DNA from 2 places in the Rhodococcus sp. NPDC059179 genome. Region 2 is predicted to be linked to the other one. Evidence: riboswitches for the same ligand, from Rfam matches in the RefSeq annotation. Region 2 holds a riboswitch; the other holds the start of a gene.

Region 1 (3,368 bases), on a different contig from region 2:
GCACGAACGCGCGGCGCAGCCACGGCGAGAAGTCGACCAGGATCGCCAGTGCCCACGCCAGCGTCAGCGACACCGCGAATCCGATCAGCGTCACCGCCAGCGTGGCCCCCGCGTGTACGGCGATCTCGTCGCGGTGCCCCCAACCCTGCTGCGCGACGCGCAGCGGCGACGGCAGCAGTTGCGGACGGATTCCGCTGACGGCGACGTAGATCTGCCAGGCGGCGACGAGCGCCGCCACCACCACGAACGCTGGGATCAGCCTACGAAGAGCCGAGGTAGTCATTGGTGAAGTACGTCGACCAGTCGGGTTCGGAGGTCAGCGGATTGCCGTCCGGGCCGGCCAGCAGTCCGTGTTGGTAGAGGAATCCGGAGTTGCCCGCCCACTGCTGGAGCGTCTGGGTGCCGACCTTCCCGGCCGCGTCCCTCATGTACTGCGCGGCGAGCATCTTCTGGCTCTCGAGCACCAGCGACTCGTCGTTGAAGGCGCCCGGATTGGCCTCGATGAGCAGCTTGGCGGCCTGGTCCGGGTTGTCCGCGGCGAACTGGTAGCCGCGCTGCAGCGCCTGGACGAACGCGCGCGCCTGCTCGGGGTGCGCCTCGAGCCAGTCCTCGTTGCCGTCGATCACGATGGCGTAGGCGTCAGGGAACCCGAAGTCGGTGTAACGGAAGTACTTCATCGGGGTGCCCGCGTGTTCGGCCTCGATCCCCTCCCACGCGAAGTACGAGACCGTGAAGTCCGCCTTGCCGGAGTAGACGGCCTCGTACGCGGACGTGCCGAGGGTGACCGAGTTGAAATCGCCGGTGCCGCCGTCGTTTCGGATCACCTGGCGCAGCGTCTCGTTCTCGCCGGGATCGCCGAATCCCGCATAGGTCTTACCGTCGAGGTCCTTCGGGCTCACGATGTCCGCCCGGTCGGCGCGGACGCCGATGCCCGTCGCCCAGTGCTGCAGCGGAGCCAGCACCGACACCGTGTGGGCGCCGGAGGACCGGGAGAACGTCGACGCGTCGTGGGTGCTGATCCCGAACTCGGCGTTCCCGGCGTCGATGAGGGTGTCGACCGCGGTGTTGTTGTAGGGCAACACCTCCACGTCGAGTCCGGCCTCGGCGAAGTACCCCTGCTGCTGTGCCACGAACAGGCCGCTGTGGTTGGTGTTGGGGGTCCAGTCGAGGGCGAACCGGATGGTCTCGTCGGAGCCGGTGTCGGCGCCGCACGCGGTCAGCACCGACAGTGCCGACACCGCGGCGACCACCCCGGCCAACACGCGCCGCACACCCGCGCTCACGGCGCGGGCCAGGGCTGCGGGTGGAGCGCGGTGTCCCAGAACATGAGCTCATAGCGGGTCGCGATCGTGAACGCCTCGACCATCGCCTCACGCTCGCGGTCGGTCGCGCCCGCCGCGGCCGCGTCGACCATCTCGCGGGCCGTCGCCGCCGAGGTCTGGAATTCCTCGGCGTCGTAGGTGGACACCCACTGCGCGTACGGATGCGACGGGTCGGCGGCCAGCACCTTCGCCGCGCTCGCGCCGAGGTCGCGCCCGACCTCTGCGTAGATCCAGAAGCACGGCAGGACCGCCGCCGCTGCCACCGGGTACGGCTCGGTGGCAGCGGCCGCGATCAGGTAGGACACATAGCCGAGGCAGGCCGACGAATGCTGCGGTTCCCGCTCCGCGGCCGGCAGTACGCCGCCGGAGAGCAACTCGTCGTGCAGGGCGGACTCGACCACCGCGGCGGTGGCCGACGAGGTCGCCCAGAAGGCGGCGGTCGTCGGGTCCGGGGACCGCGAGGCGAGGATCGCCAGCGCCTTCGCGTAGCCCGTCAGGTACAGCGAATCCTGCTCGACGTAGAAGCGGAAGACGTCCAGCGGAAGCGTCCCGTCGCCGAGGCGCCGGAGGAACTCCAGTTCGTCGATCGCGACGCGCAGTGCCTTCGTCCGGTCCCACAGGTGTTCAGTAAATCTATTGGTGCCCTCGATGGGCGTATGCGAAGCCATGACAATTCCTTCGTCAGCATTACCTGGCCAGGTTCTCGGGTCTGCTCTCAGCCCCGCGATTGCGGAGCACCCCGTGTCTCAACACGGCAGACTTTAGCATCTGTGCAGGCCAGGGCCGACTCCGCCGTCGCGATATACCCCGCCGGGTACCATGGGAGCCGACGAATCCGGACGCGAAAGCAGGGAGTGGCGAGATGACGGGTGACGAGGAGAGCATTGCGCTGGTGCTCAACAGGCTGCGGCGCGCACAGGGCCAACTGGCGGGCGTCATCTCGATGATCGAGAGCGGCCGCGACTGCAAGGACGTGGTGACCCAGCTCGCCGCGGTCTCCCGCGCGCTGGACCGTGCCGGCTTCAAGATCGTCGCGACCGGACTGCGCGACTGCCTTGCGGGCACCAACCGGGACAACCAGGAGCCGATGACCGAGGCGGAGCTCGAGAAGCTCTTCCTGGCGCTGGCCTGAGGGCGGCGGCGTGGACGCATCGGACTGGGATGCCAGGTACCGGGATTCGCCCGACCCGTGGGGCGCCGAGCCCGCGGAGACGATCCGCGAGCGGCTCGCCGCTGTGCCCCCGGGCCGGGCGGTCGACCTGGCCTGCGGCGACGGCAGGCACGCCCGGTGGCTGAGCCGCGTGGGCTGGACGGTCACCGCGGTCGACTACTCCGCGGTCGCGATCGACCAGGCGCGGGCCCTCGATCCGGATGGCGGGATCGATTGGGAGGTCGGTGATGTCACCGCATGGGCGCCGCGGTCGGAGGTGGACCTCGTGCTGCTGAGCTTCCTGCACCTGCCGACGGCCGAACTCGAGGCGCTGATCGCCCGCGCGGCCGGTTGGCTCGCGCCGGGCGGCCGGCTGCTCTACCTCGGGCACTCCTTCGAGAACTTCGGCCGCGGCGTGGGCGGGCCGCCGGACACGGACATCCTGCCGCGGATCACCGACCTGGCCCGGGCGTCGACCGGACTGCGCGTCGACGCACTCGAACACGTCCGCAGGCCGGCGGGCGCGGGCATCGCGATCGACATCCTGCTCGAGGTGTCGCCATGGGATCCGGAAGATTAGGCAGTGTGTCGCGCGCACACCTGAACGTCGGCATAGCAATATGTAACCCGTCCGCGCGCTGAATGATTCGGCGCGCGGACGGCGATCTGTTCATACCGAATGAGGTGTTGGCGTGTCCGTGGGAATTGGGCTCAGGGTTGGCAGCATCGTGTCGCACACGGTGATCGCGTCGAATGACGCGGGGACCCCGGACCCGATAGTGATCGTCCGCGACACGGTGCTGCATGTGCGTGCAGACGGGGGAACCGTCCTCGGCGGCTCCGGACAGGACGGCGGCGTGGAACACACGCTGTCCGGATTCCTGTCCCGGGTCGGC
Region 2 (3,368 bases):
TCACGCACTCCTCGGCGAGGGCGCCCACCTGGTTGACGGCCTCCGATGCCACGACGCCGCCGATGGCGATCGTGGTGTCGATGACCGCCGACACCACCTTGCCGCCCTCGGAGATCGAGTAGGTGATGCCCTGGACCGCGCCGTCGACCTCGAGGCGCAGCGGCAGGTTCTCCAGGATCCGGCCCGCCTCGTTGACCGCGGCGATCGCGTTCGTCTGGGTGTCCCGGACGAAGCGCCCGGACTCGAGCTTGATCTGCGCGGTGCTCGCCTCGACCTGGGTCGCGACGAACTTCGCGAGCTCCCGGATCGGGCCCGCCTGCGCGGGCGGCGCGATGCCAACGGAGGCGATCCCGAAGGCCGCCACACCGAGCGCGACGGCCAGCGAGGCCGTCCCAGCCCTGACATCGGACGAGAGCCCGGCCACCCGAGCGGACTTGCACTGGGCGCCCTTGCGCGCAGCGACAACGATCGTCATTCTTCCCCCAGTTACACGGCGCGCCGACACGCGGAGCGATGGCATGCGCCCGTCACCGCCCGGGGCTGGGGAAGTCCAAACCTGTTCGAGATCCCCGTTTTCGAGCCCCGACCGCAACGGGTCAGGGGAAGCATAGGGGCAGTTGCCGCTTTACGGGTGGGCTACGTCGAATTCGGGAAGGGGCTGAAGTCGTCGTCGACGAGCAGGTCCAGTTCCTCGGGGTGGACACCCAGGTAACGCTGCACATATGTGCAGACCGGGCGCAGCCGCCAGCCGCGTTCCCTCGACAGCGCCAGCACGTCGCCGACCAGCACCGCGGCCCAGCCGCGACCGCCGAACTCCTCCTTGACGACCGTGTGCATGAGCGCGACCACCTCACCGCGGCCGCCGGCGAACTCGGTCGACTCCCCCACGCCGCGATAGCCGAGGATGCCGATCAGCTCGTCGCCGACCCAGAGGTCGAAGCGGGAATGCGAGGGGTTGTCCACGACGCGCGCCAGCGCCGGGTTCGCTGGGGCAGGGGCGGGCGCCGTCACCACCGCTGCCGGGACAGGATGCCGCTTGAAAATGTGAGACACCTCACCATGGAAGCAGTCCCGCCCCGGCTGGGTCGCCCGATTTGGGGCCGATGGGGCGATTTGTTGCCCAGTCACCATCCAATCGTGGCCTAATCGGCACCAGAAAGACTCACACCGGGACGATGAGGTCCCGGTACTCGGGGTTGTCGGCGACGAATCGCTGGAGATACGTGCAGACCGGCCGGACCTTCCAGCCGTAGCCGCGCGCCGCGTCGAGGGCGCGGCGCACCATCACCGCCGCGAGTCCCCGATGGCCGAAGTCCTCGACGATCACGGTGTGCATGAACGAGACGATCGGTGTCGCAGCCGATGGCCGCCTCGCCCCGCGCGTGTCCAAGTCGTAATAACCGAGGATGCCGACGAGGTCCCCGTTGAGCCGCAGCTCGAACCGGTTCTGACCTGCATTGTTCGTCACCTCTGCCGTCGGCGATTCCGTGATCATGTACCCGTCTCCTTGCCCGATCCGTAATCACAATGTGATTTCCGCCACTATAGGAGCGGGCCCCGTTCGCCGTGCCCGTTTGCGCCAAGAAGTCCCTGAGACGGATGCACCTGGTGAAACGATCGTCGTCCGGCAAGGCGGAAGAGGAGCCGTATACCGGGTTTGTATCGGCGACGATGACAACGCCGCCGGACGGCGATCGGGCGCCAGGCGCTAGGGTCATCGCGACAACTACACATCCCACGGGGGCTCGCACCAGCGGGCTGAGATGACGGCTAGCTCTTCGAGCGACAGGGCCGTCGACCGTTGAACCTGACCGGGTAATGCCGGCGTAGGGAGAGCACGCATGAGGGACACCTCTGTTTCCGGTACCACCGTCACCACCGGCCCGATCGAGGGCAGCTCCAAGCAGTACCTGAAAATCGATGGCCTGTCGGTGCCCGTCCGCCGAGTCCACCTGACCAATGGCGAGCACCTCGACCTGTACGACACGTCCGGCCCGTACACCGACGCCGACGCACACATCGACCTCGAGGCCGGCCTGCCGAAGACCCGCGACGACTGGGCCAAACCCGATGCGATCGACGGGGCCAGAACCCAGCTGGCCTGGGCCCGGGCCGGGGTCATCACCGCCGAGATGCGCTATTGCGCTGCCCGCGAAGGTGTTTCAGCCGAGATAGTGCGCGAGGAGGTGGCGGCCGGACGCGCCGTCATCCCAGCCAACCACAAGCATCCCGAGTCCGAGCCGATGATCATCGGCAAGCGGTTCCTGGTGAAGATCAACGCGAACATCGGCAATTCCGCGGTCACCTCCTCGATCGCCGAGGAGGTCGAGAAGATGGTCTGGGCCACCCGGTGGGGCGCGGACAACATCATGGACCTGTCAACCGGCAAGGACATCCACCAGACCCGCGAATGGATCCTGCGCAACTCGCCGGTGCCGGTCGGTACCGTGCCGATCTACCAGGCACTCGAGAAGGTCGGCGGCGACCCGACGGCGCTGACGTGGGAGATCTACCGCGACACCGTGATCGAGCAGTGCGAGCAGGGCGTCGACTACATGACCGTGCATGCAGGCGTGCTGCTGCGGTACGTGCCGCTGACCGCCAAGCGCGTCACCGGGATCGTCTCGCGCGGCGGCTCGATCATGGCGGCCTGGTGCCTCGCCCATCACCGAGAGTCGTTCCTGTACACGCACTTCGAGGAGCTTTGCGCGATCCTTCGCGAGTACGACGTGACCTTCTCGCTTGGCGACGGACTGCGCCCGGGGTCCATCGCGGACGCCAACGACGAGGCCCAGTTCGCCGAGCTGCGGACCCTCGGCGAGCTGACCAAGATCGCGAAATCCCATGGCGTGCAGGTGATGATCGAGGGCCCGGGCCACGTCCCGATGCACAAGATCGTGGAGAACGTGCGGCTCGAGGAGGAACTGTGCGAGGAGGCCCCGTTCTATACCCTCGGCCCGCTCGCCACCGACATCGCGCCCGCCTATGACCACATCACCTCGGCGATCGGCGCCGCCATGATCGCGCAGGCAGGCACCGCGATGCTCTGCTACGTGACACCGAAGGAACACCTCGGCCTGCCCAACCGGGACGACGTGAAGGTCGGCGTCATCACGTACAAGATCGCCGCGCACGCCGCCGATCTCGCCAAGCAGCACCCGCGGGCCCAGGAGCGCGACGATGCGCTGTCCAGGGCGCGATTCGAGTTCCGCTGGCGGGACCAGTTCGCGCTGTCGCTTGACCCGGACACCGCCCGCGAGTACCACGACGAGACGCTGCCCGCGGAGCCGGCGAAGACCGCGCACTTCTGCTCGATGTGCGGGCCGAAGTTCTGCTCCATGCGGATCTCCGCGGACGTGCGCGCCTAC

What was found. A riboswitch is a leader RNA that binds a small molecule or an ion and turns the genes downstream of it on or off. The one in region 2 is predicted to bind thiamine pyrophosphate.
Region 1: linked by a shared signal. The riboswitch ahead of ACFXMV_RS08525 (TenA family protein) and the one ahead of thiC (phosphomethylpyrimidine synthase ThiC) in region 2 are both predicted to bind thiamine pyrophosphate.

The regions. Positions count from the first base shown of each region.
Region 1 covers NZ_JBHZBV010000003.1:40,982-44,349, reverse strand. Annotated here, with positions in the region: gene ACFXMV_RS08535 (ABC transporter permease) at 1-283, opposite strand, end outside; gene ACFXMV_RS08530 (ABC transporter substrate-binding protein) at 261-1,283, opposite strand; gene ACFXMV_RS08525 (TenA family protein) at 1,280-1,990, opposite strand; TPP riboswitch at 1,978-2,074, opposite strand; gene ACFXMV_RS08520 (metal-sensitive transcriptional regulator) at 2,185-2,454, shown strand; gene ACFXMV_RS08515 (class I SAM-dependent methyltransferase) at 2,465-3,052, shown strand; gene ACFXMV_RS08510 (hypothetical protein) at 3,165-3,368, shown strand, end outside.
Region 2 covers NZ_JBHZBV010000006.1:180,743-184,110, reverse strand. Annotated here, with positions in the region: gene ACFXMV_RS14890 (hypothetical protein) at 1-475, opposite strand, end outside; gene ACFXMV_RS14885 (GNAT family N-acetyltransferase) at 637-1,014, opposite strand; gene ACFXMV_RS14880 (GNAT family N-acetyltransferase) at 1,163-1,495, opposite strand; TPP riboswitch at 1,728-1,850, shown strand; gene thiC (phosphomethylpyrimidine synthase ThiC) at 1,842-3,368, shown strand, end outside.